3 regions of the Bradyrhizobium sp. ISRA430 genome follow, and region 3 is predicted to be linked to each of the others. Evidence: predicted binding sites of a transcription regulator. Region 3 holds the regulator's gene; each other region holds the start of a gene.

Region 1 (10,357 bases), 3.3 Mb from region 3:
GCCATAGCAGTTCATCAGCTTCAGGCCGGGAATCTTCGCCTTGAGCTTCTCGATGGTCGCGATCGGCATCGGCGCGCCGCCGAAACCGCCGATCCGCCAGCTCGAAAGATCGTAGCCGTCGAAATCCGGCTGGAGCAGGCAGAGATTGTACATCGCCGGCACCATCACCGTGTAGGTGACGCGCTCGCGCGCGGCGAGCTGGAGATAATCCGCCGCTTTGAACTCCGGCATGATGATCAGCGTGCCGGCGCAACGGATCATGGTCGTGATGTTGGCGACGACGCCGGTGACGTGGCCGAGCGGCACGGCCGCGATCGAACGGTCCGCCGCCGTCAATTCCAGACACGACACGAACACCATCGAGGAATGGATGATGTTGCAGTGGGCGAGCATCGCGCCCTTCGGCTTACCGGTCGTGCCCGAGGTGTAGAGGATCATCGCTGTATCCTCCTCCGCGACCTCTACTGGCGCCGGTGCCGGTGCGTTGTCCGCAAGGATCGCGAAGCGCGAGCGCTGCGGATCATTGTCGATGGCGATACGATCGACGATATCCGGAATATCCTGCGCAGCAGGCAGGCGGTCGGCAAGCGCGGCCTCGTGGATCAGTATCCTGGCGCCGCAATCGGTGAGCACATAGGCGATCTCAGGCTTCTGCTGGCGCGTGCTGAGCAGCACCGTCACCAACCCCTCATGCGCGGCGGCAAACAGGAGCAGCGGAAATTCGATGCGATTGCCGAGCAGGATCGCGACGCGGTCGCCGCGCTTGAGGCCGAGCTTGCGAAACCCCGCCGCGATCCGCGCGGCCTGGTCCACGACCTGGCGCCAGCTCAGCCGCACATTGCCCCAGATCAGTGCCTCGCCATCGCCGTTGCGCGCGCAGGCCTCCGCGATCATCGCCCAGACGCTGGCCGGCCGCTCGCAAAATGCCGGCACCACGCGATCGCCGAAGCGGGCCTCGAGTCGCATGGGTGGAAGTGAGTGCTGCGACCAGTCCATGCGCTTCCTCGTCAATTCTTCTTCATCGCGTAGACGTGCTCCGGGCCCGGGAAGGCACGGCTCTTCACGTCGCGCGCATAGGCCGCGATGGCTTCCTCGATCGCCGGCCCGAGATTGCCATAGCGGCGCACGAATTTAGGCGACCGCGGCGACAAGCCGAGCATATCCTCCAACACCAAAATCTGGCCATCGCAGGCTGCGCTCGCGCCAATGCCGATGGTAGGAACGGCGATCGATTGCGTGATCTTGCGCGCCAGCGGCTCGGCGACCGCCTCGATCACGATCGAGAAAGCCCCCGCCTCTGCGATCGCCCTGGCGTCGTTCTCGATCGGCGCCCAATTCGTCTCCTCGCGGCCTTGTGCGCGGAACGAGCCAAGCGCGTTGATCGATTGTGGCGTCAGCCCGATATGGCCCATCACGGGAATGCCGCGCTCGGCGAGAAATGCCACCGTCTCCGCCATCCGCGCGCCGCCCTCGAGCTTGACCGCACCGCACTGCGTTTCCTTCATGATCCGCACCGCCGACTGGAAGGCCTGCTCCTTCGAGCCTTCGTAGGAGCCGAACGGCATGTCGACGACGACGAGCGCCTGCCGAGAGCCGCGCATCACCGCGCAGCCCTGCAGGATCATCATGTCGAGCGTCACGGGCACCGTGGTCTCGAATCCGTGCATGACATTGCCCAGGGAATCGCCGACCAGGATCGCGTCGCAGTGCCGGTCGACCAGCGCGGCGGTATGCGCGTGATATGAGGTCAGCATCACGATCGGCTCGCCATTCTTGCGAACGCGGAGGTCGGGCGCGGTCTTGCGCTTGACGGCGGATTGGACGGACATTGTCAGGATCCCATGACAGGCACGCCGATCACGACGGGATGGAACGCGAAGGCGAGCGCGAGGTAGGCGACGACCCCAACCGCGACCGCGATCAGGTCGTTGGTGGCGCCGCCGATCGGAATCGGCGGGGCGCCGCTATCGGTGCGGTGTTTCAGCGAGATGCGGTCATAGACCGCCCAGCCCAGGAACGAACCGAACAGAATGATGGAGCCGAGATCGCCGTTCGCCAACAGATGCGCCGCGGCCCACAGTTTGATGCCGGCCAGCATCGGATGCTTCAACGTCGCATAGATGCGGCCACGAATGTAGGATGCAACCACCAGAATGACCGCGGGCAGCATCAGCGCAACGGTGATGTGCTTCAGCGCCTTCGGAGGATACCACACGTCGATCCAGCCGGTCGCTCGATAATGGCCAAAGCCCCAGACGATCAGCGCAAGACCCGCCAGCGACACCAGCGCATAGAGGATCTTGTAGGTCCCCTCACCCAGCTTCGCGATCGCCTGTGCCCGCGCCTTGCGTTTCGTGGTGAATACATGGGCCGCGAAAAACAGCACGAGCCCCAGGATCATGACGAGCAGACCCACGACATCCTCCCCTTAACAAGCGCCCCCGCCTCTGACGTATCATCGATCGGCCGAAGGCCGCAACGGGGCTCCTCAGGTGGCCGGAGCATCGCGCTATTTGCGAGGCTACCGATTATCGACGTATCTGATCGCGATCGGCCGCCCGGCAAGCGCACCGCCAAGACCGCTCGTGAACCTCAGCGGCAGACAGGCGTTCAGCGACGCGTTGATCGCGCTGAGATAGCTCGTCCGGGTGTCGGCCGGGACGCCTGCAGTCGCAAAAGTCAGGCGCGGCGGTCCGATCAGGCCGCCCGCCTTATTGAAGCTGAAGCGCACCGACATCTGCATGCCCGTGCGCACATTGTTGGTCGGCGGTGACCAGCAGGAGCGCAGCTCGGCGAAGAGGTCGCCGATCGTATCGAGGTCGTGATCCGGCTTCTGATACTTGGCGCGATCGGCCTCGGACGGAACGCTCTCGACCGTGAGCTGGAGATTTTGGCCGTAGGGATAGTAGATTTCGGGAATGCAGGGTCCGCGCTCGAGCACGCTGCAATAGGACGGCGTACAGGGGCGATTGTCGAGCACGCTGCACGGCTCGTGCGAGAACGGAATTGGGTTGATCTGGCGACGCCGCGCGTCGGCAGCGCTAACGGCCAAGAGGGTCAGCAACAGAACAAGGATACCGCGCCACATGATGTGAGCTCGCAACGCCACCTGTGCGAAACGTGGCATCGGCCCTGAACACGTCAAGCCCACGGGCGTTCACATGCTCGCGCTCAGCTTCTTGTCGTCGCCCGGCTTGAACCGGGCGACCCAGTATTCCAGAGACGGCGAACGATACGGAGAAGCCGCGGCGTACTGGATGCCCCGGTCAAGCCGGGGCATGACAGCGGAGGTTGAGGCTGCCCCTACCCCTTCTTTTTCACGTCCTTGACGTTGGCGAACGCGATGCCTTCGGCGCGCTCTTTGGTATAGCCGAGATAGAATTCGTTCCTGGCGAGGTACACGGGATCGCCATCGACATCATCGGCGATGCTCGACGTATTGGCGGCGATGAAGGTATCGAGCGTCTTGCGGTCGTCCGAGGAGATCCAGCGCGCAAGCTGGAACTCGCTCACCTCGAATTCGACCGGCAGTGCGTATTCGGCCTCCAGTCGCGCCTTCAGCACGTCGAGCTGTAGCGGGCCGACCACGCCGACAAGCGCCGGCGCACCATCGCGCGGGCGGAACACCTGCACCACGCCCTCTTCCGACATCTGCTGCAGCGCTTCCTTGAGCTTCTTCGCCTTCATCGCATCGGTCAGCCGGACGCGACGGACGATTTCCGGTGCAAAGCTCGGCACGCCGACGAACGTGAAATCCTCGCCCTCGGTCAGCGTGTCGCCGATGCGCAAGGTGCCGTGATTGGGGATGCCGACGACGTCGCCGGCGAAGGCTTCGTCCGCGACCGAGCGGTCCTGCGCGAAGAAGAACTGCGGGCTCGACAGCGGCATGCTCTTGCCGGTGCGCACCAGCTTGGCCTTCATGCCGCGGCTGAGCTTGCCCGAGCACAACCGCGCAAAGGCGATGCGGTCGCGATGGTTCGGGTCCATGTTCGCCTGGATCTTGAACACGAAAGCGCTCATGCGCGGCTCGGCCGCCTCGATCTTGCGCTGGTCGCTCTCCTGTGCCCGGGGCTCGGGCGCGAACTTGCCGAGGCCTTCAAGCAGGTCGCCGACGCCGAAATTGCGCAGCGCGCTGCCGAAATAGACCGGCGTCAGGTGACCTTCGCGGAAGGCCTCGAGCTCGAACGGCTTGCAGGCCTCGGTGACGAGCTCGAGCTCGTCCTTGACCGCCCCGACATCGAGGTTCGCATTGAGCTTCGCCAGCTCCTCGATCTCGATCTGCTGCGCCGCGCCGGTCTTGGCGCCGCCGCCTTCGAGCAGGCGCACGCCGCCGTTGACGATGTCATAGGTGCCGAGGAAGTCGCGACCGCGGCCGACCGGCCAGGTCATCGGCGTGGTGTCGAGCGCGAGCGTCTTCTCGATCTCGTCAAGGAGCTCGAAGACGTCGCGGCTTTCGCGGTCCATCTTGTTGATGAAGGTAATGATCGGTATGTCGCGCAGGCGGCAGACCTCGAACAGCTTTCGCGTGCGCGCCTCGATGCCCTTCGCAGCGTCGATCACCATCACGGCGGAGTCGACTGCCGTCAGCGTGCGATAAGTGTCTTCCGAAAAGTCCTCGTGGCCCGGCGTGTCCAGGAGGTTGAACACGAGCCCCTCGAACTCGAAGGTCATCACCGATGTCACGACCGAGATGCCGCGCTCGCGCTCGATCTTCATCCAGTCCGAACGCGTGTTGCGGCGCTCGCCCTTGGCCTTGACCTGGCCGGCGAGATTGATGGCGCCACCGAAGAGCAGGAGCTTTTCGGTCAGCGTGGTCTTGCCCGCGTCCGGGTGGGAGATGATCGCAAAGGTGCGCCGCCGCGCCACTTCAGCGGCAAGCGGGGAACGGGCCGGCGATTCGGCTGTAATGGCGATGTCGGACATGGCGGGAGCGTTTGGCAGGGAAAATGGGCCTGATCAAGCTTCATTTGGTGATTGCGGAGCCCTCTCGCCAGCCCCATATCGGCCTTGGGAAGGACGACCTTCCCCTCTTCAGCAACGTCAGCCGCGGGGACGACCCTGCCTTGAATGGAGGGTCGTGATGGCCTGGACCATATTGTTCGTCGCGGGTTTGCTGGAGGTCGCCTGGGCGATCGGACTGAAATACACCGAGGGTTTCACCAAGCTCGTTCCGTCGGTCCTCACGCTCGCCGCGATGGCGGGAAGCATCATCTTGCTCGGGCTCGCGCTCAAATCGCTTCCGATTGGAACCGCCTATGCGGTCTGGACCGGCATCGGCGCGGTCGGCACCGCGGCGCTGGGGATCATCCTGTTCGGCGAACCGGCCGCCGCATTTCGCCTCGCCAGCATCGGGCTGATCGTCGCCGGCATCGTGGGGCTGAAGCTCGTTACTTGAAGATCTGGACCGCCCACCAGCTCAGCGCCGCCACGATCGCTGACGCTGGGATCGTGATCACCCAGGCGTAGACGATCGAGCTTGCGACGTTCCAGCGCACCGCCGAGACACGGCGCGCGGCGCCGACGCCGACGATCGCGCCGGTGATGGTGTGGGTGGTCGAAACGGGAACGCCGAGGAACGTCGCCATGAACAACGTCGCGGCACCGCCGGTCTCGGCGCAAAAACCCTGCATCGGCGTCAGCTTCGTGATGCGCAGGCCCATGGTGCGGACGATGCGCCAGCCGCCCATCAGCGTGCCCAGCGCCATCGCCGCCTGACACGACAGCACCACCCAGAACGGCACGGAGAATTCGCTGCCCAGATGCCCCTGCGAATAGAGCAGCACGGCGATGATGCCCATGGTCTTCTGGGCATCATTGCCGCCATGGCCGAGCGAATAGAGCGAGGCCGAGGCGAATTGCAGGATGCGGAAGGCGCGGTCGACCGCGAACGGCGTCGAGCGCACCGAGGCCCACGACACGATCGCAACCAGCATCATCGCGAGCAGGAAGCCGACCAAGGGCGACAGCACGATTGCCAGCACGGTCTTGGACAATCCGCTCCACACCGCCGCCGAGATTCCTGCCTTGGCCATGCCGCCGCCGACGAGACCGCCGATTAGCGCATGCGACGACGAGGACGGGATTCCGAGCGCCCAGGTGACGAGGTTCCAGACGATGGCGCCGACGAGGGCGGCGAAGATCACCTGGGCATCGACGATCGAGGGTTCGATGATGCCGGTGCCAATCGTCTGAGCCACGTGTAGGCCGAACACCATGAAAGCCACGAAATTGAAGAAGGCGGCCCAGAACACGGCGAATTGCGGCCGCAACACGCGGGTCGAGACGATGGTCGCGATCGAATTGGCGGCGTCGTGCAGACCGTTCAGAAAGTCGAACAGCAGCGCGACGGCGATCAGTGCGACCAGGACGGGAAGACCCAACGCGACATCCACGGCGCGGCCCTGCCCTAGACCTGCTCGATGACGATACTGTTGATCTCGTTCGCCACGTCATCGAAGCGGTCGGCGACCTTTTCGAGGTGGTCGTAGATCTCCGCGCCGACGATGAAGTCCATCGCGTTGCCGTCCCGGTGCTTGAGGAACAATTCCTTCAGCCCGATGTCGTGGAGATCGTCGACCCGACCCTCCAGCTTGGTCAGCTCTTCGGTGATGGCGGTCAGCATGGCGACGTTCGGGCCGATCGACTGCAGCAGCGGCAGCGCGCGGCCGACCAGATTGGCGCATTCGATCAGAAGCGCACCGATCTCGCGCATAGGCGGCTCGAAAGCGCGGACCTCGAACAGCATCACGGCCTTGGCCGTCTGCTGCATCTGGTCGATGGCGTCGTCCATGGACGTGATGAGGTTCTTGATGTCACCGCGGTCGAACGGCGTGATGAAGGTGCGGCGCACCGCCGTCAGCACCTCACGGGTGACGTTGTCGGCATCGTTCTCAAACTGACTGACGCGCTGGCAATAGACCGGGGTCTCCTCGCCGCCGTTCAGCATCCCCTGAAGCGCGACGGCGCCCTGGATCACGGTCTGGGCATGACGGTCAAACAGGTCGAAGAACCGTTCTTCCTTGGGGAGGAAATTGCGAAACCATCGCATCATGGGAATTGCTGCCGCTTGGAAAATGGCCGGCCCGAATGGGCCGTCATGAAACTGTCATAGACCATTTTCGATCCGCGCGCGTGCCATCGCACGCCCGCGGAGGGGCATCATCCACCGCTTTCGCAAGACCTACAAATCGCAGTTGTATCAATAACTTAGAGCGATCTGCGGAGATAATGGGCGATTTCACCGATGGCGCCGCGACGGAAGGTGAGCACGCAGATTACGAAGATCGCGCCCTGGATCACCGTCACCCACTGGCCAAAGCTCGCCAGATATTGCTGCATGGCGATGATCACGAAGGCGCCGACCACCGGGCCAAAGATCGTTCCGAGGCCGCCGACCAGCGTCATCAGCACGACTTCGCCGGACATCGACCAGTGCACGTCGGTGAGCGAGGCATTCTGCGCCACGAACACTTTCAGCGATCCGGCAAAGCCGGCCAGCGTACCCGACAGCACGAAGGCCAGGAATTTGTACTGGTCGGTGCGATAGCCCAGCGAAATCGCGCGTTGCTCGTTCTCGCGGATCGACTTCAGCACCTCGCCGAATGGCGAATTGATGATGCGAAATATCAGCAGGAAGCCGGCGAGGAAGCCAATCAGCACGACATAGTAGAGCACGGTCGGCTTGGACAGATCGAAGAGGCCGAACATGTGGCCTTGCGGAATGCCCTGAATACCGTCCTCACCATGGGTAAACGGTGCCTGGAGGTAGATGAAGTACAGGAGCTGCGACAGCGCCAGCGTGATCATCGAGAAATAGATGCCCTGGCGGCGGATCGAGACGTAGCCAGTCACGATCGAAAGCAGGAAGGCCGCGGCGACGCCGACGAGGATACCGAGCTCTGGCGGCAGCCCCCACACCTTCAGTGCATGCGCGCTGCAATAGCCGGCGGTACCGAGGAACATCGCGTGGCCGAACGACAAGAGGCCACCATAGCCGATCAGCAGGTTGAAGGCACAGGCGAGCAGCGCAAAGCACAGCGCCTGCATCACGAAGAACGGATAGATACCGCTGAACGGCACGGCGGCCAGCAGCAGCGCCATCACCACGAACACGATCATCTCGTCGCGCATCGCGTGCGGGGTCGTCGGCAGCGTATCGTCTGTCAAGGCTGTCATATCAGGCCGCCCTTCCCGTCAGTCCCGTCGGCTTCACCAGCAGCACCAGCACCATCAGCACGAAGACGACGGTGTTGGAGGCCTCGGGGTAAAAATACTTGGTCAGGCCCTCGATCACGCCGAGCGCAAAACCGGTGATGATCGATCCCATGATCGATCCCATGCCGCCGATCACGACCACCGCGAACACGACGATGATGAGGTCGGCGCCCATCAGCGGCCGCACCTGGTTGATCGGCGCGGACAAGACGCCGGCCAGCGCAGCAAGGCCGACGCCCAGGCCATAAGTGAGCGTGATCATACGCGGCACGTTGATGCCGAAGGCGCGCACCAGCGTCGGATTCTCGGTTGCGGCACGCAGGTAAGCGCCAAGCCGCGTCTTCTCGATCAGGAACCAGGTGGCCAGGCACACGACCAGAGAGAAGATAACGACCCAGCCGCGATAGACGGGCAGGAACATGAAGCCGAGATTCATGCCGCCCTTGAGCTGGTCCGGAATCGCGTAGGGCAGACCAGACGAACCAAAGTAGTTCTGGAACACGCCCTGCACGATTAGCGCGATGCCGAAGGTCAGAAGCAATCCGTAGAGATGGTCGAGACCCGTCAGCCATTGCAGCATGGTCCGTTCCAGGATCATGCCGAAGATGCCGACGATGATCGGCGCGATGAGCAGCGCCCACCAATAGTTGATGCCACCAAGGTCCAACAGGAAATAGGCGACGAACGCGCCCATCATATAGAGCGCGCCATGAGCGAAATTGATGATGTTGAGCATGCCGAAGATCACGGCAAGCCCGAGACTGAGCAGCGCGTAGAACGAGCCGTTGATCAGTCCCACCAGTAGCTGTGCATAGAGAGCCTGCATCGATCCCGCACCCAGTCCCTTCGGCGTTCCCTGGAGTTGCCCGCAGGCCGATAAGGCCTGCGGGCTGTTAGCTTACTTCTTCAACAGCGCGCACTTGCTTTCCGACAGCGGCGTGAAGGCCTGGTCGCCCGGCACAGTGCCGACCAGCTTGTAGAAGTCCCACGGCCCCTTGGACTCGGAGGGCTTCTTCACCTCGAACAGGTAGGCATTGTGGATGGTGCGGCCGTTGGGCTGTATCTCGCCCTTGCCGAACAGCTCGTCTTGCGTCGGCATCGACTTCATCTTCTCGACAACCTTCGCCCCGTCATGCGGGTTGCCGCCAAGCGATTCCAGCGCCTTGAAATAGTGACGCAGGCCCGCATAGACGCCGGCCTGCACCATGGTCGGCGGCGCATTATTCTTCATCCGCTCGGCGAAACGCTTCGAGAACGCCCGGGTCTGGTCGTTCATGTCCCAATAGAAGGTCTCGGTGAAGTTCAGCCCCTGTGCAGTCTCGAGACCGATCGCTTTGACGTCGGTGAGGAACAGGAGCAGCGCCGCAAGCTTCTGGCCGCCCTTGACGATACCGAACTCCGCCGCCTGCTTGATCGAGTTGGTGGTGTCGCCGCCTGCGTTGGCAAGGCCGATGATCTTGGCCTTGGAGGCCTGCGCCTGGAGCAGGAACGAGGAGAAGTCCGGCGTGTTGAGCGGATGCTTGACGCCGCCGACCACCTTGCCGCCATTGGCGGTAATGACCGCCGTGGTGTCGCGCTCCAGCGCCGCACCGAAGGCGTAGTCTGCCGTCAGGAAGAACCAGGTGTCGCCGCCGGCCTTCACCAGCGCCTGGCCTGTGGTGTGGGCGAGCATGTAGGTGTCGTAGGTCCAGTGCACGGTATTGGGCGAGCACTGCGCATTGGTGAGATCCGAGGTCGCCGCGCCGGAATTGATGTAGACGCCGTTTTTCTCCTTCACGACGTTGTTGACGGCGAGCGCCACGCCGGAGTTCGGGACGTCGACGATGACGTCGACCTTGTCGACGTCGAACCACTGCCGTGCGATTGCGGTGCCGATGTCGGGCTTGTTCTGATGATCGCCCGAGACGATGTCGATCTTCCAGCCCTTCGCCGTGAGACCGGAGTCTTCCGCAGCCATTTGCGCGGCCAGGGTCGAGCCGGGTCCGCCGAGATCAGCATAGAGGCCGGACTGATCGGACAGCGCGCCGATCTTGACGGTCTTGTCCTGCGCGGAAGCGACGCCTGCTGCAGCGAACGTCAGAGCTGTGGTCAACAGAAACGACGCAATCGACCTGGTCTTCATGCAACTTTCCTTTTTTGAAGT
Region 2 (10,357 bases), 660 kb from region 3:
CGCGCGGCGATTGCCGCGCACGCGGCTGCCGATGCTGCGGCTTGCGATCGCCAACATCCACCGGCCGGGCGCGCTGACGCCCTCCGTGGTGCTGTCGCTGGGACTCGGGCTCGCCGTGCTCGTCACCATCACCCAGATCGACGGCAATCTGCGCCGGCAGTTCCTGGCGGCTTTGCCTGACCGTGCGCCATCGTTCTACTTCATCGACATCCCGAGCACGCAGGCTGCGCAATTCGACGACTATCTCCACCAGATCGTGCCGGGTGCGAGGATCGAGGACGTGCCGATGCTGCGCGGGCGCATCGTCGCCGCGCGCGGTGTCCGCGCCGAGGACCTGAAGCCCACGACCGATTCCGAATGGGTGCTGCAAAGCGACCGCGGCCTGACCTATACCGGCGAGCTGCCGAAGGGATCCAAGGTGGTCGAGGGCGAGTGGTGGGGCGCCGGCTATTCCGGACCGCCGCTGGTCTCGATGGAGAAGAAGATCGCCGACGGGCTGTCCTTGAAGATCGGCGATGAGGTCGTGGTCAACGTGCTCGGCCGCGACATCCCGGCCAGAATCAGCAATCTGCGCAACATCGACTGGCAGGGGCTCGGCATCAATTTCGTTCTCGTGTTCTCGCCGAACGCCTTCAAGGGCGCGCCGCATACCCATATCGCAACGCTGACGGAAACCGGAGGCGACGCGACCGGCGACGGCAAGATCATCAAGCAGGTTGCGGATGCCTATCCGATGGTGACGAGCGTGCGCGTGCGCGAGGTGATGGAGACGGTCGGCTCGGTCGTGACCAATCTCGCGCTGGCGATCCGCGGCGCCAGCGCCGTGACCCTGATCTCGGCGATCCTGGTCCTGGGCGGGGCGCTCGCCGCCGGCCACCGCCACCGCGTCTACGATGCGGTGATCCTGAAGACGCTGGGTGCGACGCGGCTGCGACTGCTCGGCGCCTATGCACTCGAATACCTGCTGATCGGGCTCGCCACCGCAGTGTTCGGCGTGATCGCCGGCAGCATCGCAGCCTGGATGATCGTGACGCGGCTGATGACGCTGAGCTTCGTCTGGCAGGCCGGCAGCGCCGCCGCTGTGGTCGCGGCCGCCCTCATTGTTACCGTCGGACTTGGGCTTGCCGGCACGCTGTTGGCGTTGAACAAAAAGCCCGCCACGGTGTTGCGGAATTTGTGACAAAATGTAGCGGGCGGCTGCGCGGTCGCCAAATCGCGCGAATCCCGCGATTAACCACGTCCGCTCGTCGGGATTGCGCGCCGAGGGCGACATTCAGCCGCGCGTGGACGGTTGCAGCGAATGTGTTAGTTTCCCACATATCCAACGGGTTCGGAGCCCCGATTGTTAGCCAAATTTAATGTCGGCAGGCATCGGTATCCGAGATAGAATTTGACGAACCGGCGGCATGGAAACCCTCGTGCCGGACCGGACAACCAACGGGAATTCGACCATGTCGGACCTAGACCGTAACTACGCTTCTCCTTTCGGCAGGGCCGCCGGGCGTGTTGACGCCGCGACGGTCGACGCCGGTCTGCGCGCCTACATGCTGCGCATCTACAACTACATGAGCATTGGCCTGGCCATCACCGGCCTGGCTGCGCTCGGTGTCTACATGGCCGCCGTGACGGACGTTCCGACCCCGGAAGCCGTCCGTGTCGGTAAGCTGTTCCTGACGCCGTTCGGCTATGCGATGTTCGTGAGCCCGCTGAAATGGCTGTTCATGCTGGCGCCCCTTGCCATGGTGTTCGTGATTTCGGCCGGCATCAACCGTCTTGCTCCATCGACCGCCCAGATCCTGTTCTGGGTGTTCTCGGCGCTGATGGGCATCTCGCTGTCCTCGATCTTCCTGGTGTTCACGCACACCTCGATCGTGCGGGTGTTCTTCATCACCGCGGCCACCTTCGGCGCGCTGAGCCTCTATGGCTACACCACCAAGCGTGACATGAGCGGAATGGGCTCGTTCCTGTTCATGGGCCTGATCGGCATCATCATCGCGAGCCTGGTGAACCTGTTCCTCGCCAGCTCGGCGCTGCAGTTCATCGTATCCGTGGTGGGCGTGCTGGTGTTCGCGGGCCTGACCGCCTGGGATACGCAGCGGCTGAAGAACGACTACATCTACGGCTATGCGTCGGCCGGCGGTGACATCGCAGAGCGTGCGGCGATCACCGGTGCGCTGTCGCTATACTTGAACTTCATCAACCTGTTCACGCTGCTGCTGCAGCTCCTCGGCCAGCGCGACTGAGCGACAGGCCCGAGCGAACGACACCAACCCCGGCCGCAAGGCCGGGGTTTTTGTTTGGCCCGGCTCTCCCCACAAGCGCCGTCATTGTGAGGAGCCACCCAGTCCCGCCTTCGGCGGGCCGGATGACAGGCTCCGCGACGACGCAATCCGGAGTCATGCCGCGGATGCATTTCTGGATTGCTCCGCTGCGCTCGCAATGACGCCGGGAGAGGCCGCTGCCCCCTTCCAGCGGCTGCAGGGTGGCTCTAATCTCTCCGCATGTCCGCACCTGAGATCAGGCCTACGACCGAGGCCGACCTTCCCGCCATCACCGCCATCTACCAGCAGGCCGTCCGCGAGGGCACCGCGACGTTCGAGCTGGAACCGCCCGACCTTGCCGAGATGACGCGGCGCTATCGCGCGCTGACCGACGGGGGCTATCCGTACTTCGTCGCCATGCTCGACGGGCGCGTGGCGGGCTATGCCTATGCCGGCGCCTACCGGCCGCGGCCGGCTTACCGCTTCACGGTCGAGAACTCGATCTATCTCGATCCGTCCTTCCACCGCCGCGGCATCGGCCTGCTGCTGCTGGAGCGGCTGATCACCGAATGCGAGGCGCGTGGCTTCCGCCAGATGATCGCCGTCATCGGCGATTCCGCCAATGCCGGCTCGATCGGCGTCCACACCAGATGCGGCTTCAAGATGATCGGCACGCATCCGAACGTCGGGCTGAAATTCGGCCGCTGGCTGGACACCGTGATGATGCAGCGCGACCTCGGCGAGGGCGCAAGCACGGTCCCGGGGAAGTAAGACGAACATCCAACGCCGCGTCATTCCGGGGCCCGACGAAGTCGCGAGCCCGGCATGACGAGGCGAGATTGTCAGACCACCGCCAGCTTGCGATCGATCACCAGCAGCACGCGCTCGAGTTCGTGGCCACGGCGCAGGATCAGGCCTGTCGCCGAGATCACGCTGTACATGCCCTGCTTGCGCGCCAGCCGCGGATCTTTCTCGATGCGATAGATCGGCACTTCGGAGGCGCGGCGGTAGACCGAGAACACAGCGCGGTCTTTGAGAAAGTCGATGGCATAGTCGCGCCACTCGCCGTCGGCGACCATGCGGCCGTAGAGATTGAGGATGCGATGCAGTTCAAGCCGGTTGAACGTCACCCGGCTCCCCTGGGAGTTCGCAGCGGCGACACGCGCCACTGCGCGCTGCTCGCTCGGATCGACATCCTCCGACATCAGACTCATGGAGCGCCTCCTGTCGCACAGCATGCCCGCCTCCGCGAAACCATCGCAGGACCCCGCGGATCATGACAATTGCATGATTGCGCCAACCGCCCCTCACCGCAAGGGGCAGACGGCCAAACCCGTCAGATCGTGAGCGAATCAGCACACGCAGCGGTGGAACTTTTCAGCGGCAAACCGTCACGGGATCGTTAGCAGGAAATCATAGTCTCGCCTCTTTTCCGCCTAGCGACTGCCGCCCTGCACTGCGAAAAGGTTGATGTGCGTTGGCCCGGTCCTTTCGGTTCCGGATTCCTCAGCCCCCAGCCCCCCGGGGTCGTCAGGATCGGGTCTGTACGCGCGACAAGGAGGGCCAACGCGAGTTGGTCCTTTTTTGTTTAGGTCGGGTGTATCTTCCGACCTGATGCTTCTCCCCTCATCCTTCGTACTCTGACCTCATCCTGAGGAGCCTGCGTAGCAGGCGTCTCGACGAGATGCAGCAGCCGGGCCTGCATGGTTCGAGACGCGCCAGAGCGCGCTCCTCACCATGAGCGGTTAGATCGATCTGGTGCGAGGGGAATTCGAGCGCAGCTTCAGTGCAGCGACGTGTACGCCGCGCCCAGCATCGGGCCGGGCTTCTCGCGGCTGCCGTCCTGGACGTACACCACCGCGCCGTCGACGCCCTCGCGCGTTAGATTCTCCAGTGGCACCGTCCAGCTTTCCGGACGGCCGTTCCAATCGCCGACCTTGAGCACGTTGCGTACGACGTTGTGATAGGTGATCTGCTGTCCCCGGTTTTCGCCGCGGCCGATCGAGATCGGCACCGATTTCGCGATCGAGCAGATCCAGACCTCGCCGTGCGAGACCGCCGGCTCCCGGCTCGCGGCCACCGACACGCTGATCTGCTTGCCGGCGAGCGACATCGTCACCGGCACGCTCATCACCGATTCATTCTTGATGGTGTTGCCGATCGCGCTTTCGATGCCGGCGCGATCGCTGCCGATGACATGCGTTGAGCCATTGACCACGACTTGCGGCGTATAGACCTCGCGGTCGCCGCGCATGCGCGAATAAGCGCGTTGCCGCGCAGAGAAGCGCGAGTCCGCCAGCGTGTCCTTCCAGCCGAGATAATCCCAATAGTCGATCGGCATGCTGAGCGCGATGATCGAGGGATCCTTGGACAGCTCGCCAATGATCTTGTCGGCGGGTGGACAGGAGGAGCAGCCCTGCGAGGTGAAGAGCTCGACCACGGCGCGGGGATCGGCGTGGGCGGGACGAACGATGGCGATGATGGCACAGACGCTGAGCGCTCCCGACCAGAATGCACCGGACCAGCGCGAAATCAGATTACTCGCCATCATGTCAGTCATGTCGAACGTCGCACATCCTAGCTCGTGGGGGAAAGATCATATCGCTTGATGGTCACCGTAGTCTTACGGGGCGCGGCACATTCATCCGACCAAGGCGGAAATTTCCGCCGGGCGGGCCCATCTGAAGCGTGCCGCAACGCGCGAAGGCGGCCTTTTGATAGGCCGCCTTCGTTTAACCTTCTACTCACTTCGCAGTGAGCCACCGTTCACAAATCCGCGTTTACGCCGCGAGTTTGCGCAGCACATAGTGCAGGATGCCGCCGTTGCGATAGTAGTCCAGCTCGTCCAGCGTATCGATCCGACAGAGCAGCGAGACGCGCTGGAGCGAGCCGTCGCCGGAGACGATTTCCGCGGTCAGCTTCTGGCGCGGCTTGAGGTCGCCGACGAGGCCGCGCAGCGTGACCTTCTCGTCGCCCTTCAGACCGAGTGACTGCCAGGAGGTACCTTCCTCGAAGGTCAGCGGCAGCACGCCCATGCCCACCAGGTTGGAGCGGTGGATGCGCTCGAAGCTCTGGCAGATCACGGCGCGCACGCCGAGCAGGCGCGTGCCCTTCGCGGCCCAGTCGCGCGAGGAGCCGTTGCCGTATTCGGCACCGGCGAACACGACCAGCGGAACGCTCTCCTGCTGGTACTTCATCGCGGCGTCGTAGATCGACATCTGCTCGCCGTCGGGCCAGTGCTTGGTGAGACCGCCTTCCGGAATGTTGCCGTCGGCGCCCTTGAGCATGAAGTTCTTGATGCGGATGTTGGCGAAGGTGCCGCGCATCATCACTTCATGGTTGCCGCGGCGCGTGCCGTACTGGTTGAAGTCGGCCGGACGCACCTGGTGCTCGCTGAGATACTTGCCAGCGGGCGAGGTGAGCTTGATCGAGCCGGCCGGCGAGATGTGGTCGGTGGTGATCTTGTCGCCGAACATCGCGAGGATGCGCGCCTCGACGATATCGGTGACCGGATCCGGCTCCTTCTTCATGCCTTCGAAGTAGGGCGGGTTTTGCACGTAGGTCGAACTCATATTCCAGCGATAGGTCTCGCTCTCGACCGTCTTGATCTTGCGCCAGTTGGTGTCGCCTTTGAACACGTCCGCATATTTCTTCTTGAAGATCGACGCGGTCACGAACTTCTTCATGAAGGCGTTGATCTCCTTCGTCGTCGGCCAGATGTCCTTGAGGTAGACCGGCTTGCCGTCCTTGCCCTCGCCGAGCGGCTCGGTGGCGAGGTTCTTGGTCACGCTGCCCGCGAGCGCATGGGCGACGACGAGCGGGGGCGAGGCGAGATAGTTCGCCTGCACGTCCGGCGAGACGCGGCCTTCGAAGTTGCGGTTGCCCGAGAGCACGGCGGCCGCAACGATACCGTTGTCGTTGATCGACTTCGAGATCTCTTCCGGCAGCGGACCGGAATTGCCGATGCAGGTGGTGCAGCCGAAGCCGACCAGGTTGAAGCCGACCTTGTCGAGATCGGCCTGCAGCCCGGAATTGGCGAGATATTCGGCGACGACCTGGCTGCCCGGCGCAAGCGAGGTCTTCACCCAGGGCTTCGCCTTCAGGCCCTTCTTGGCCGCGTTGCGCGCCAGCAGGCCAGCGCCGATCAGCACGCTCGGGTTGGAGGTGTTGGTGCAGGACGTGATCGCAGCGATCACGACGTCGCCATGGCCGATGTCGAAATTCTTGCCTTCGACGGCAAAGCGCTTCGCGGGCTCCTCGGCCTTCTTGTACTCATTGCTGAGCGCCAGCGAAAAGCCTTCGGAGACGGAGGGCAGCGCAATGCGGCCTTCGGGACGCTTCGGGCCGGCCATCGACGGCACAACGTCGCCGAGGTCGAGGGTCAGCGTCTCCGTGAAGACCGGGTCGGCCGACTTGGCGGTGCGGAACAGCCCTTGCGCCTTGGCATAGGCTTGCACCAGCGCGACGCGCGCGGAGGCACGGCCGGAGGTCTTGAGGTAATCGATCGCCGCGGCGTCGACCGGGAAGAAGCCGCAGGTCGCGCCGTATTCGGGAGCCATGTTGGCGATGGTCGCCTTGTCGGCGACCGAGAGATGGTCGAGGCCGGGGCCGAAGAACTCGACGAACTTGCCGACCACACCGAGCTTGCGCAGCATCTGCGTCACGGTCAGCACGAGGTCGGTCGCGGTGACGCCTTCCTTCAGCGCGCCCTTCAGCTTGAAGCCGACCACGTTCGGCAGCAGCATCGACAGCGGCTGGCCGAGCATGCAGGCTTCCGCCTCGATGCCGCCGACGCCCCAGCCGAGCACGGCGAGACCGTTGACCATGGTGGTGTGGGAATCGGTGCCGACAAGCGAGTCCGGATAGGCGACCTCGAAGGTGCCGGTCTTCTTGCCGACCGTCATCTTCTCCTTCCTGGTCCAGACGGTCTGGGCGAGGTATTCGAGATTGACCTGGTGGCAGATGCCGGTGCCGGGCGGCACGACGGAGAAGTTCGAGAACGCCTTCTGACCCCACTTCAGGAACTCGTAGCGCTCCTGGTTCTGCTTGTATTCCTCGACCACGTTCTTGGCGAAGGCCTTGTTGTCGCCGAAGAAGTTCACGATGACGGAATGGTCGATGACGAGATCCACCGGCACCAGCGGATTGATCTTCTCGGCATCGCCGCCGAGCTTCTGCATCGCGTTGCGCATCGCGGCGAGGTCGACCACAGCGGGCACGCCGGTGAAGTCCTGCATCAGCACGCGCGCCGGGCGGAAGGCAATCTCATGCTCCAGCGACTTCTTGCGCAGCCACTTGGACACCGCGACGATGTCCTCCTTCTTGACCGAGCGGCCATCCTCGTTGCGCAGCAGGTTCTCGAGCAGGACCTTCATCGAATAGGGAAGTTTCGAAATTCCCTTCAGACCATTCTTCTCGGCCGTGGGCAGGCTGTAATACACATAGGTCTTGGCGCCGACCTTGAGGGTCTTTTTGCATTTGAAGCTGTCGAGCGAGGTCATGTAGGAAATCCCAATTGTTAGTTATACCCGATCAGGGTATTTTAACACCGTCAGCGAATCCGGCTGGGTCGCTTGCAGGGGCAGGTTGAGTTGCTGCATCAAGTAGTTCCGGGCTTATAGAAGCTTTCTAACCGCGCCGCCACAGCCACAATCGTACCGCAGCAATTCGCGAGCCAAAAATTCTGATGTGCTACCCCAAGATTTTCTTAGGGTTTTCTCTCGGGCCGTTCTGGGGGCTCCGTTGAGGGCTTCGACAAGCGGCGAGATGCGGCTCTCCGGACGCGGACTGACATGCGTGCGCGGCGGCCGCGAAGTGTTTGCCGGACTCGATTTGGAGGCGGCTTCCGGCGAGGCGGTGGCGGTGGTGGGCCGCAACGGATCGGGCAAGACATCGCTGCTGCGGTTGATCGCGGGCCTGCTTGTTCCGGCCGGCGGCACGATCGCGCTGGAAGGCGGCGATGCCGAGCTGACGCTCCCCGAGCAGTGCCATTATCTCGGTCATCGCGATGCCCTGAAGCCGGCGCTGAGCGTCAACGAAAACCTGGCATTCTGGGCTGATTTCCTCGGTGGAGAGCGGCTCGACGTCGCGCGCAGCCTCACGACCGTCGGCCTCGACCACGCCACCCATCTGCCTGCGGCGTTCCTGTCGGCCGGCCAGCGCCGCCGGCTCTCACTGGCCCGGCTGCTCACGGTCCGCCGCCCGGTCTGGCTGCTCGACGAACCGACCACGGCGCTGGATGCGTCCGGCCAGGACATGTTCGGCGGTCTGATGCGCGACCACCTCGCCTGCGGCGGCCTGATCATCGCGGCGACCCACGCCCCGCTCGGGATCGCCGCGCGGGAGCTGCGGATCGGAGACGCGGCGTGAGATCGAGCCACCCTCAGCTTTTCTCGGGCGTGCAACTTGCGTTCACTCGACGCTCCTTGCCGCGGCATTCCTGGCGGCGGGACTCCGCTCTCACCGCCCCCTCCCCCCTTGCGGGGGAGGGTCAGGGAGGGGGGTGCCGCACGGTACAATCTCTCGGCGTAAGAGCTCGGGACGTGGGCGCGCTGTTGCTGGCGGTCTCCACACCGGAAGCATCCTGCCCGGGGCTACCCCCCTCCCCCGCCCTCCCCCGCAAGGGGGGAGGGAGCGCAGTGTGCGTGGGGCTCGAGGCGGCGACACAGCGCTATTTCGCGGGACGAGCCACCCCATGACCGCCCTCTCCGCCCTCATTCGCCGGGACATCCGGATCGCACTGCGCGTCGGCGGCGGGGCGCTGATCGGCGTGCTGTTCTTCCTGACCGTCGTGGTGCTGATGCCGTTCGCGGTGGGGCCGGATCTGGCGCTGTTGTCGCGGCTCGGGCCGGCGATCCTCTGGCTCGGCGCGCTGCTGGCAAGCCTGCTCACCCTGGACCGGCTGTTCATGGCCGACCATGAGGACGGCTCGCTGGACCTGATCACGATGAGCCGGACGCCGCTGGAACTCGCCTGCGCCACCAAGGCACTGGCGCACTGGCTGGCGGCGGGCCTGCCGCTGATTGTCGCAACCCCCGTGCTCGGGCTGCTGCTCAACCTCGACATGGTCGCGACCGGCGCAGTGGCGCTGACATTACTCGCCGGCACGCCGGCACTGACCTTCACCGGCATGATCGGCGCCGCACTGGCGGTGACGCTGCATCGCGGCGGGCTGCTCATGGCGGTGCTGGTGCTGCCGCTCTCGATCCCGGTGCTGATCTTCGGGGTCGCGGCCTCGCAAGCCGCCATCACCGGGCCGCTGTCGTTCGGCGCGCCGTTCTCGATCCTCTGCGCGCTGTCGCTGGTCAGTCTCGTGGTCGGCCCCTTCGCCGCGGCCGCGAGCCTCAGACATGGCCTCGATTGATTGGGCTCGACTGATCTTGACCCCGATCAACTTTCGCTGCCCCCTTTCGTGCTCATTGCCTGAGCGGCCACCTGTGATTATCAGGACATCATGACGCTGATCGACCTCGCCAATCCGACGCGGTTCCTCGCGCTGACAGCGCGCGTGCTGCCATGGCTTGCGGCTGCAACCGTCGTCCTGCTCACGCTCGGTCTCTATCAATCCGCCTTCGCGCCCGACGACTATCAGCAGGGCGCGACCGTGAAGATCATGTTCATCCACGTGCCCAATGCCTGGCTGTCGATGTTCGTGTGGGGCGTCATGAGCGTGGCCTCGCTCGGCACGCTGGTGTGGCGGCATCCGCTCGCCGACGTCGCCGCGAAAGCGGCAGCTCCCATCGGCGCCGCCTTCACCTTCCTCGCGCTCGTCACCGGATCGCTGTGGGGCCGGCCGATGTGGGGCACCTATTGGGAATGGGACGCGCGGCTGACCTCGGTGCTGATCCTGTTCCTGATGTATCTCGGCCTGATGGCGCTGTGGCGCGCGGTCGAGGATCCCTCGCGCGCGGCGCGCGCCGCCGCCGTGCTGACGCTGGTCGGCGCGATCAACCTTCCCATCATCAAGTTCTCGGTCGACTGGTGGAATACGCTGCATCAGCCCGCGTCCGTGATGCGCATGGGCGGCTCGACGCTCGATCGCGCGTTCCTCATTCCGCTGCTGGTGATGGCGGTCGCCTTCACGCTGCTGTTCGTCA
Region 3 (10,357 bases):
TGCCCTCGATCGGGCCGCGATGCTCCTCATAGGTCATGAGGTCGGCCATCACCTGGCAGGGATGCGAGCGCCGCGTCAGTCCGTTGATGACGGGCACGGTCGCATTCGCCGCCAGCTCGAGCAGCGCATCGTGATTGAGGATGCGGATCATGATTGCATCGACGTAGCGCGACAGCACGCGCGCGGTGTCGGCGATGGTCTCGCCGCGGCCGAGCTGCATCTCGGCGCCGGTCAGCATGATCGCCTCGCCGCCGAGCTGGCGCATGCCGACGTCGAACGACACGCGCGTGCGCGTCGAGGGGCGCTCGAAGATCATCGCCAGCGTCTTGCCTTCGAGCGGCTTGACCGGCTGATGCGCCTTCTGCTTCGCCTTCATGGCGGAGGATGCGGCGAGCATGCGCTTGAGCTCCGACAGCGGGAGCTCGTTGATATCCAGGAAGTGCCTTGGCATTTTATTGGGCGCCTTGCTCATCAGCTTGCCGCCCGCTTGTTGCCGGAAAGCGCGGTGCAGGCGCGCTCGAGCCGCGCGACGCTGTCCTCGATCTCGGCTTCAGTCACGATCAACGGTGGCAGGAAGCGCACGACGTTGTCGCCGGCCCCGACGGTGAGCAGCTTTTCGTCGCGTAGCGCCGCGACCAGATCGCCCGAGGGCACCACGGCCTTGATGCCGATCAGGAGCCCCTCGCCGCGAACCTCGCTGACGATGTCGGGATGACGATCGATCACGGACGCGAGCTTCTGCTTCAACAAGAGCGACATCTTCTGAACGTGATCAAAGAAGCCCGGCTTGAGCATGACGTCGAGCACCGCATTGGCGGCCGAGATTGCGAGCGGATTGCCGCCGAAGGTCGAGCCATGCGAGCCGGGCGTCATGCCCGAGGCGGCTTCCGCGGTCGCAAGGCAGGCGCCGATCGGGAATCCGCCGCCGAGCGCCTTCGCCAGCGACATCACGTCGGGCGTGACGCCGAAGCGGCGGTGCGCGAAGAGATCGCCAGCGCGGCCCATGCCGGTCTGCACCTCGTCGAACGCGAGCAACAGGCCGCGCTCGTCGCAGAGCTGGCGCAGCGACTTGAGGAATGCGGGCGTCGCCGAGCGCACGCCGCCCTCACCCTGGATCGGCTCGATCAGGATGCCGGCGGTCTGCGGACCGATCGCCTTCTTGACGGCGTCGAGGTCGCCATGCGGCACCTGGTCGAAGCCTTCCATCGGCGGCCCGAAACCTTCGAGATATTTGGCCGAGCCGGTTGCAGCCAGCGTCGCGAGCGTGCGGCCGTGGAAGGCACCCTCGAAGGTGATCATGCGATAGCGCTCGGGATGACCTTTCGACGCGTGATAGCGGCGCACGACCTTGATGACGCATTCCAGCGCTTCCGCGCCGGAATTGCAGAAGAACACGAAGTCCGCAAAGCTCTCGTTACAGAGGCGCGCCGCAAGACGCTCGCCATCCGGGCTCTGGAACAGGTTCGACATGTGCCAGAGCTTCGTCGCCTGCTCCTGCAACGCCTTGACCAGTGCGGGATGGGCATGGCCGAGCGCGTTGACCGCGACGCCGGAGGTGAAGTCGAGATAGCGCTCGCCATTCGTGGCGATCAGCCAGCAGCCTTCGCCACGCTCGAAACCGATGTCGGCTCTGGCGAAAACAGGAAGCAGATGCGGCGCGGCGCTCTTGGTCATGACTGTCACTTGGTGTTGAGGACGGCCTCAACGCGCATTGCGCAGCGCACCATTGACCGTCCCGGAAAACGAAACGTGCCGCCTTTTCAGGGCGGCACGTAGAACTATCTTATGCTTGGTAGAACGCCTGTCAATGCCGCCGGCAAGCCTCGGGAAACGCAGAATCCGTAGTCTTGCGGTGCCTACTTTGCGGGGTTTTCGTTACGGAACATGTGGAAGCGAGTCGGCGGACTCTTGCGCGTGAGTCACGCCATATTGTAGCGTTTGGGCTGTCAGATACGACATCTCGTGCAGCGGTTCTGATCCTCTAAGTTCTCATGTACCGGCGTAAACGTTCGGGCGCTCTAGTCGCGCCCGGCGAGCCTTAAAGGATTCTGGCGGCACGGGTTTTCGAGGCTTAGGCATTCGCCGCGAGGGCCAGGGTGGCTGGCGCGCGGCGAGGGAAAGGGTGCAATGACGGTTTTGACATGGTCCGACGATCGCGTCGAGCAGTTGAAAAAGCTCTGGGAGGCTGGACTTTCGGCCAGCCAGATCGCAGCCGAGCTCGGCAATGTGACCCGCAATGCCGTGATCGGCAAGGTGCACAGGCTCGGCCTGTCCGGCCGCGCCAAGAGCCCCTCGTCGGCGGCGCCGCGGCCGCGTAAGGCGCGCCCCGCGCAGCACATGATGCGGGTGGCTCGTCCGATCTCGCGCGGCAACACCGCGCTGGCGCAGGTCTTCGAGGTCGAGGTTGAGCCCGATCCGGTCACCTACGACAACGTCGTGCCGATGAGCCAGCGGCTGTCGCTGCTCGAGCTGAACGAGGCGACCTGCCATTGGCCGGTCGGCGATCCCTCGAGCCCGGATTTCTTCTTCTGCGGCGGCAAGGCGCTCACCGGCCTGCCCTATTGCGCCCAGCACTCGCGCGTCGCCTATCAGCCGGCGGCGGATCGCCGCCGCGCTCCGGCGAAGCCGGGCACGCGCTGAGTTAGCGTTTAGTCGGTGAACTAGGTGCCGTCGTTACACGACGGCACTTCAACTAGCTCGGTGTCGTCCCGGCGAACGCCGGGATCCATAACCACCGGCCGATGTGGTTACGGGGACTCGGAGTTATCATCGTCGCGCGACAACTGCGCCCTGGGGTTATGCGTCTCGGCCTTCGCCGGGACGACGACTGAAAGTGTGGCAACAACCAGCCATCCCGCCCCAGACTTTACGTCTGCTCCGCCTTCGCGAAACGGTCATCCAGCGCATAGCCGGCGCCGCGCACGGTGCGGATCGGATCCTGCTCGCGGCCGAGATTGAGCAGCTTGCGCAGGCGGCCGATGTGCACGTCGACCGTGCGTTCGTCGATGTAGATGTCGCGGCCCCAGACGCTGTCGAGAAGCTGCTCGCGCGAGAACACGCGACCCGGATGCTCGAGGAAAAACTCCAACAGGCGATATTCGGTCGGACCGAGATCGATCGGCCGGCCCGAGCGCGCCACGCGGCGCTTTTCACGATCGAGCTCGATGTCGCCATAGGCGAGCACGGTGGCGAGCCGCTCGGGGCTTGCGCGCCGGAGCAGGCCCTTTACGCGCGCCAAGAGCTCGGGCACCGAGAACGGCTTGACGATATAGTCGTCGGCACCGGTCGCAAGACCCCGCACCCGCTCACTCTCCTCGCCGCGCGCGGTGAGCATGATGATCGGAAGCTGCTTGGTGTCGGGCCTGGTGCGCAAGCGCCGGCACAGCTCGATGCCGGACAGGCCCGGCAGCATCCAGTCGAGCACGATCAGGTCGGGGATATGTTCCTTGAGACGGGTATCGGCGTCGTCGCCGCGCATCACCGTCTCGACGTCATAGCCGTCGCCTTCGAGGTTGTAGCGGAGGAGCTCGGTCAGAGCCTCCTCGTCCTCAACCACCATAATGCGTGCGCCCATGGGGTCGTCGCTCCTTACGTATTCGGGACCGTCGTGGCGAAGGTCGTCATGTCGCCCTTCGGCCGCTTGTCGGCGATGGCCTGACCTTCGATCATGTAAAACACGGTCTCGGCGATGTTGGTGGCATGGTCGCCGATCCGCTCGATGTTCTTGGCGCAGAACATCAGATGGATGCAGAACGAGATGTTGCGCGGATCCTCCATCATATAAGTGAGGAGCTCGCGGAACAGCGAGGTGCAGATGGCGTCGACTTCCTCGTCGCCCTTCCACACCGCCATCGCCGCCGGCAGGTCATGCGCGGCATAGGCGTCAAGCACCGACTTGACCTGCTGCTGCACCAGGTCGGTCATGTGTTCCAGGCCGCGGAACAGCTTTAGCGGATGGAAGTCCGTCTCCAGCGCGGCGACGCGCTTGCCCATGTTCTTGGCAAGGTCGCCGATGCGCTCGAGGTCGGTCGCCACGCGCATCGCACCAACGATCTCGCGCAGGTCGATCGCCATCGGCTGACGGCGGGCGATGGTGAGCACGGCACGCTCCTCGATACGCTTCTGCAGCGCGTCGAGCTCGACGTCGGTGGCGACGACGCGCTGGCCGAGCGCGACGTCGCGGCGGATCAGCGCATCGACGGAATCGACGATCATGCGCTCGGCAATCCCGCCCATCTCTGCGACCAGTCGAGTGAGCTCCTGAAGGTCGGTGTCGAAGGCCTTTGCGGTGTGTTCGGAACCCATATCCTGTCTCCTCAGCCGAACCGGCCGGTGATGTAATCCTGCGTACGCCGATCGCTCGGCGACGTGAAGATCTTGCTGGTGTCGTCGAACTCGATCAGCTCGCCGAGATACATGAAGGCGGTCTTGTCGGAAACGCGCGCCGCTTGCTGCATGTTATGGGTGACGATCGCGATCGTGTAGTTCTCGGACAGCTCCTGGATCAGCTCCTCGACCTTGGCGGTCGAGATCGGGTCGAGCGCCGAGCAGGGCTCGTCGAACAGGATCACTTCGGGGCGCACCGCGACGGTGCGCGCGATGCAGAGGCGCTGCTGCTGGCCGCCGGAGAGCGAGAGGCCCGAGGCGTTGAGCTTGTCCTTGACCTCGTTCCAGAGCGCGCCGCCGCGCAGCGCCTTCTCGACGCGGTCGTCCATCTCCGACTTCGAGATCTTCTCATAGAGGCGGATGCCGAAGGCGATGTTCTCGTAGATCGTCATCGGGAACGGCGTCGGCTTCTGGAACACCATGCCGACGCGGGCCCGCAGCAGGTTGAGATCGAGCTTGGGGTCGAGAATGTTGGTCTGGTCGAGCATGAGCTGACCGGTCACACGCTGGCCCGGATAGAGATCATACATCCGATTGAAGATGCGCAGCAGGGTCGACTTGCCGCAGCCCGACGGACCGATGAACGCCGTGACGCGGTTGGTGCCGAGCGTCAGGTTGATGTTCTTCAGCGCGTGGTGTTCGCCGTAATAGAAGTTGAGGTTGCGAACCGTCACCTTGGCCGGGGCCTCCGGCAGCGGTTGCGACGCCAGGTGACCGTTGGAACTCACGGATACGGACAGGTCGGTCATTTTGCGGTCCTCTCGGCGCCAAGGATGCGCGCGCCAATGTTCAGGGCAAGCACGGTGAGCGTGATCAGCAGCGCGCCGCTCCAGGCGAGTTGCTTCCAGTAGGCGTACGGGCTCTGCACGAAGTTGTTGATGGTGACCGGCAGGTTCGCTATCGTCTTGTTCAGGCTCAGGCTGAAGAACTGGTTCGACAGCGCAGTGAACAGCAGCGGCGCAGTCTCGCCGGCGACGCGGGCGGTCGCGAGCAGCACGCCGGTGATGAGGCCGGAGCGCGCCGCGCGATAGGCGATCCGCTTGATCACCAATGAACGCGGCAGGCCCAGTGCCGAGGCCGCCTCACGCAGCGCGTTCGGCACCAGGAGCAGCATGTCCTCGGTCGTGCGTAGCACCACCGGGATCACGATCACGGCGAGCGCGAGGCTGCCGGCGATCGCCGAGAAGCCGCGCATCGGCACCACCACCGCGCCGTAGATGAACAGGCCGATGATGATCGAGGGTGCGCTGAGCAGGATGTCGTTGATGAAACGGATGACCGAGGTCAGCTTGTCATTGCGGCCGTACTCGGCGAGATAGGTGCCGGCGAACAGGCCGAGCGGCGCACCGATGCCGACGCCGAGCACGGTCATGATCAGCGAGCCGACGATGGCATTGAGCAGGCCGCCTTCGTTCGAGCCGGGCGGCGGCGTGCTTTCGGTGAAGATCTGGAGGTTCAATCCCGTCAGGCCGTTGTAGAGCAGCGTGATCAGGATCAGCGCGAGCCAGGTCACGCCAAAGGCGGCGGCGCCGATGCAGAGACCGCGGATCAGGATGTCCTTGCGGCGGCGGCGTGCATAAATCGGGTTCATGGCGTCACTTCCCCGCTTTCTTTTCGAGGCGCAGCAGCATCAGCCGCGCGGCCGCGAGCACGAAGAACGTCAGCACGAACAGCAGGAGGCCGAGCAAGATCAGGCCGGATTGATGCAGGCCGTCGCTTTCGGCGAACTCGCTGGCGATCGCCGCCGAGATCGTGGTGCCCGGCGCGAAGATCGATGAGGAGATCCGGAACGAGTTGCCGATGATGAAGGTCACCGCCATGGTCTCGCCAAGCGCACGGCCCAGCGCCAGCATGACGCCACCGATGATACCGACCCGCGTGTAGGGGATCACCACGCTGCGGACCACCTCCCAGGTGGTGCAGCCGACGCCGTAGGCAGCCTCCTTCAGCACCGGAGGCACGGTCTTGAACACGTCGACCGAGATCGAGGTGATGAAGGGCAGCACCATGATCGCCAGGATCAGCGAGGCGTTGAACAGGCTGAGATAGGACGGCGGGCCGGCGAAGATCGCGCCCAGCACGGGAACGCCGTCGAAGATTTTGATCATGAAGGGCTGGAAGGTGTTGGCCAGGAACGGGCCGAGCACGAAGAAGCCCCACATGCCGTAGATGATGGAGGGAATGCCGGCGAGCAGCTCGACCGCCATGCCGATCGGACGGCGCAGCCATTGCGGGCAGAGCTCGGTCAAAAAGATCGCAATGCCGAGACCGACGGGGATGGCGATCAGCATCGCAATGAAGGAGGTGACGAGCGTGCCGTACATCGGCCCGAGCGCGCCGAGCACGGGCGGATCGGCGGACGGCGCCCAGCGCTGCGTCCACAGAAACGACAGGCCATACTCCTTCATCGCCGGGAAAGCACCGACGATCAGCGACACAATGATGCCGCCGAGGATGAGCAGGACCGAGATCGCACTCAGCCGCGTGATCCAGTAGAAGGTGAGATCGCCGAGCTTGAAGGCGCTCAACGCCTTGGCACGATCATAGGGTCCGGCGTCATCAATCACGTCGCTCTGAACGGCCATCTCTGCCACGCCGATCCCCTGTACTGACTGTATTTGCTCTTTTGTCACCGGTCTCGCGCTCCGGATGCGTCTCATCGCGACAGCGACCCGACGCATCCGGGAACGAGGCCTTGCGGATCCCGGACCGACAGCGCGGCAGATGATGCCGCGCTGCGCCCAGGACAAGAGCGCTTAGCTCTTGATCTCGGCAGCCCAGGTCTTCTCGATCTGCTGGACGACGCTGTCCGGCATCGGGATGTAGTCGAGCTCCTCGGCCATCTTGCCGCCGTTCTTGAAGGCCCAGCGGAAGAACTTGATGGCTTCCTGCGAGGCCGCCTTGTCGGTGCCTTCCTTGTGCATGAGGATGAAGGTCGCCGCCGTGATCGGCCAGGACTTGTCGCCGGGCTGGTCGGTCAGGATGACGTAGTAGCCGGGCGCCTTGGACCAATCGGCGTTGGAGGCGGCCGCCTGGAAGGCCTCGACCGTCGGCTGCACCGTCTTGCCGGCCTTGTTGACGAGGCCGGTGTAGGTCAGCTTGTTCTGCTTGGCATAGGCGTACTCGACGTAGCCGATCGAGTTCTTGGTCTGGCTGATGTTGCCGGACACGCCCTCGTTGCCCTTGGCGCCGACGCCGACCGGCCACTCGACAGCCGTGCCCTCACCGACCTTGCTCTTCCAGTCAGCGCTGGCCTTCGAGAGATAGTTGGTGAAGTTGAAGGTCGTACCCGAACCGTCGGAGCGGCGCACCACGGTGATCGCCTCGGACGGCAGCTTCACGTTCGGATTGAGCTTCTTGATGGCAGCATCATCCCACTTGGTGATCTTGCCGAGATAGATGTTGGCGAGGGTCTCGCCATCGAACACCAGCTCGCCGGCCTTGACGCCCTCGATGTTGACGACGGGAACGATCGCACCCATCACCATCGGCCACTGGGCGAGGCCGTCCTTCTCGAGCTGCTCGGCCTTGAGCGGCGCGTCGCTGGCGCCGAACGTCACGGTCTTGGCCTGGATCTGCTTGATGCCGCCACCGGAGCCGATCGACTGGTAGTTCAGGCCGTTGCCGGTCTCCTTCTTGTAGGCGTCAGCCCACTTGGAATAGATCGGGAACGGGAACGTCGCACCGGCGCCGGTAATATCGGCGGCGAAAGCCGACGTCGATGCGGCGACCAAGCCAGCAGCGACGATAGTTTTGAGGAAATTCATGCTGGTCTCCATACTGGGGAGCGAAGCGCCATCCGCGCCCGATCGCGCTCCCGCGCCGCCCCTTTAGGAGCGGTCGGCTGTGCTTTTACGAAGGTTTGGTGACAGTCAGATGACAGCTTTAAGTGGCTGGAATCGCTTGAATATCAGGTTGACGCCGAGGTCCTGGCCTGGGGAAAACAGGCGGTGAAGGTGGCGCCCTGCTTGGGCACGCTTTCGATCAAAAGCCGGCCGCGATGACGGTTAAGAATATGTTTCACCAGCGATAATCCGAGGCCCGTCCCGCCTTGCGAGCGGCTGTCGCCGACGTCGACCCGGTAGAAGCGCTCGGTCAGCCGCGGCAGGTGCTCGGGCGCGATGCCGGGGCCGAAATCGCGCACGAAGACGCGGATTTCCTGAGTTCCATCAGTCGCCGCGCCGATGTTGAGCGACACGATGACGCGCCCGCCCGAGGCACCATATTTGAGCGCGTTCTCGATCAGGTTCTCGAACAGGCGCAACAGCTCTTCACGGTCGCCCGCGATCATCACCGGGCTCTCCGGCAGATGGGTCTCGACGTCGACCTGGCGTTCGCGGGCCAGCGGCTCGAGCCCGTCGGCGACCTGGCGGATGATCGGCACGAGATCGACCAGGGTGTCGGGTCGCACATGGGCGGACAACTCGACGCGCGACAGCGACAAGAGGTCATCTATCAGGCGCGCCATGCGTGTGGCCTGAGCGTGCATGATGCCGAGGAAGCGCTCGCGGGCCTTGGGGTCGTCCTTGGCCTGCCCCTGGAGCGTATCAATGAAGCCCGACAGCGCGGCGAGCGGCGTGCGCAATTCGTGGCTGGCATTGGCAACGAAATCGGCGCGCATCTCCTCGACCCGGCGCAGCGGCGTCTGGTCGTGGAAGGTCATCAGCATGCATTTGTCGGCGCCGCCGAAGGTGGTGGGCACCGGCACCGGCGTGATGATGAGCTCCATCCAGCGATCGACCGGCACATGGTCGAGATAGTCTGCGCGCCGCGGCTCGGTGGTGGCGATCGACTCGCGCAGCGCGGTGATGATCTCCGGCGAGCGCAGTGCGAACTGCGCCAGCTCGTTCTTGCGCAGCGCCGGCGCAAGCTGGGCGGCGGCCGCATTGAGATGGATCACACGGCCGGCGCGGTCGAGCAGCACCGCCGGATCCGGTATGCCGGCGACGACCGCCGCAACCGCCGCGCTTTCGACGGGATTGATGCGGCGGACGTCGTCGCGCGAGGCCGCATTGTCATGCAGTCGCCACGGGATCAGCGCGGCGGCCGCTATGCAGAGAAACACCGCCACGGCGCGCACCGCCGACAATTCGCCGAGCGAAACCACGACCGACAGCGCCAGCGCTGCGGCGATCAGGATGATAGTCGAGTGCCGCAGCCGGTCGGACCAGGGCTGGGCGGGAGAAGGAGGGGCATCAATCGCCATCGGGGCGGGCTTCTCCTAGGGGCTTGCGCGGTTCAGGCGCCGCTGTCGCTGCGCTCTCTCACATAGGCGGCTTCAGGTGCCGGACCGGGGTCGAGCTTGAGCGCCGCCTGCTGCAGGCGCTTCGATCGGGCGCCGATGATAACCTCGCGAAACGTCAGCAAGATTACAGATATGACGAAGGGTGAAAGATAATAGAGCACCCGGAACAGGAGCATGCCGCCCAGGAGCTCCTCCCGGTCCATCTGCCAGAGGCCGACAAGCATGGCAGCGTCGAAGACGCCGAGGCCCCCGGGCGAATGGCTGGCAAAGCCGAGCAGCGTCGCCGAGACGAAGATCACCGCGACCACGACGAAGCCGAGATTGGGCTCGTCCGGGACCAGCACGTACATCGCGAGCGCGCAGAAGCCGAGATCGATGATGCCGATCGCGATCTGCAGCAGCGTCAGCGGGCCGCCCGGCAGCACCACCGTCCACGGTCCGCGGCCGACCACCCGCGGCTGGGTCCAGACCCAGACCACATAGGCAACCAGCGCGACGATGATCCCCATCGCCGCCGTGCGGTTCAGCCAGGGCGGAAGCTGGTCGATCGAGGCGGCCGCCTCCGGATGGTAGGAAATTCCAAGCCCCAGCACGGCGGCGTTGCCGAGCCAGAAGGTCAGACCGGCGAGGAAGCAGATCTTCGCGACGTCGATCGCGTTCAGGCCATGGGCTGAGTAGATGCGGTAACGCACCGCGCCACCGGTGAAGACGCTGGCGCCTACATTG

What was found. The regulator PhoB, encoded in region 3, activates phosphate uptake and scavenging genes when phosphate is short. The targets are predictions, from matches to a motif close to TGTCATNNANCTGTCAT.
Region 1: a site for PhoB is predicted at 7,093-7,109, ahead of MTX21_RS08430 (DUF47 domain-containing protein). Genes of this name have one in related genera too.
Region 2: a site for PhoB is predicted at 3,538-3,554, ahead of MTX21_RS26850 (DUF2794 domain-containing protein). Genes of this name have one in related genera too.

What each region holds. Positions count from the first base shown of each region.
Region 1 is NZ_CP094516.1:1,635,513-1,645,869, forward strand. Features, by position in the region: gene MTX21_RS08395 (class I adenylate-forming enzyme family protein) at 1-996, opposite strand, end outside; gene panB (3-methyl-2-oxobutanoate hydroxymethyltransferase) at 1,008-1,829, opposite strand; gene MTX21_RS08405 (NnrU family protein) at 1,832-2,416, opposite strand; gene MTX21_RS08410 (hypothetical protein) at 2,522-3,088, opposite strand; gene MTX21_RS08415 (peptide chain release factor 3) at 3,304-4,923, opposite strand; gene sugE (quaternary ammonium compound efflux SMR transporter SugE) at 5,081-5,395, shown strand; gene MTX21_RS08425 (inorganic phosphate transporter) at 5,388-6,392, opposite strand; gene MTX21_RS08430 (DUF47 domain-containing protein) at 6,407-7,051, opposite strand; gene MTX21_RS08435 (branched-chain amino acid ABC transporter permease) at 7,207-8,175, opposite strand; gene MTX21_RS08440 (branched-chain amino acid ABC transporter permease) at 8,177-9,040, opposite strand; gene MTX21_RS08445 (ABC transporter substrate-binding protein) at 9,113-10,336, opposite strand.
Region 2 is NZ_CP094516.1:5,642,393-5,652,749, reverse strand. Features, by position in the region: gene MTX21_RS26865 (FtsX-like permease family protein) at 1-1,180, shown strand, start outside; gene MTX21_RS26860 (Bax inhibitor-1/YccA family protein) at 1,452-2,243, shown strand; gene MTX21_RS26855 (GNAT family N-acetyltransferase) at 2,502-3,032, shown strand; gene MTX21_RS26850 (DUF2794 domain-containing protein) at 3,104-3,475, opposite strand; gene MTX21_RS26845 (DUF1223 domain-containing protein) at 4,045-4,821, opposite strand; gene acnA (aconitate hydratase AcnA) at 5,042-7,762, opposite strand; gene ccmA (heme ABC exporter ATP-binding protein CcmA) at 8,028-8,630, shown strand; gene ccmB (heme exporter protein CcmB) at 8,956-9,624, shown strand; gene MTX21_RS26825 (heme ABC transporter permease) at 9,715-10,357, shown strand, end outside.
Region 3 is NZ_CP094516.1:4,979,131-4,989,487, forward strand. Features, by position in the region: gene argF (ornithine carbamoyltransferase) at 1-472, opposite strand, end outside; gene MTX21_RS23685 (aspartate aminotransferase family protein) at 472-1,674, opposite strand; gene MTX21_RS23690 (GcrA family cell cycle regulator) at 2,128-2,640, shown strand; gene phoB (phosphate regulon transcriptional regulator PhoB) at 2,867-3,574, opposite strand; gene phoU (phosphate signaling complex protein PhoU) at 3,589-4,305, opposite strand; gene pstB (phosphate ABC transporter ATP-binding protein PstB) at 4,317-5,135, opposite strand; gene pstA (phosphate ABC transporter permease PstA) at 5,132-5,977, opposite strand; gene pstC (phosphate ABC transporter permease subunit PstC) at 5,982-6,971, opposite strand; gene pstS (phosphate ABC transporter substrate-binding protein PstS) at 7,143-8,153, opposite strand; gene MTX21_RS23725 (ATP-binding protein) at 8,297-9,592, opposite strand; gene MTX21_RS23730 (lysylphosphatidylglycerol synthase domain-containing protein) at 9,625-10,357, opposite strand, start outside.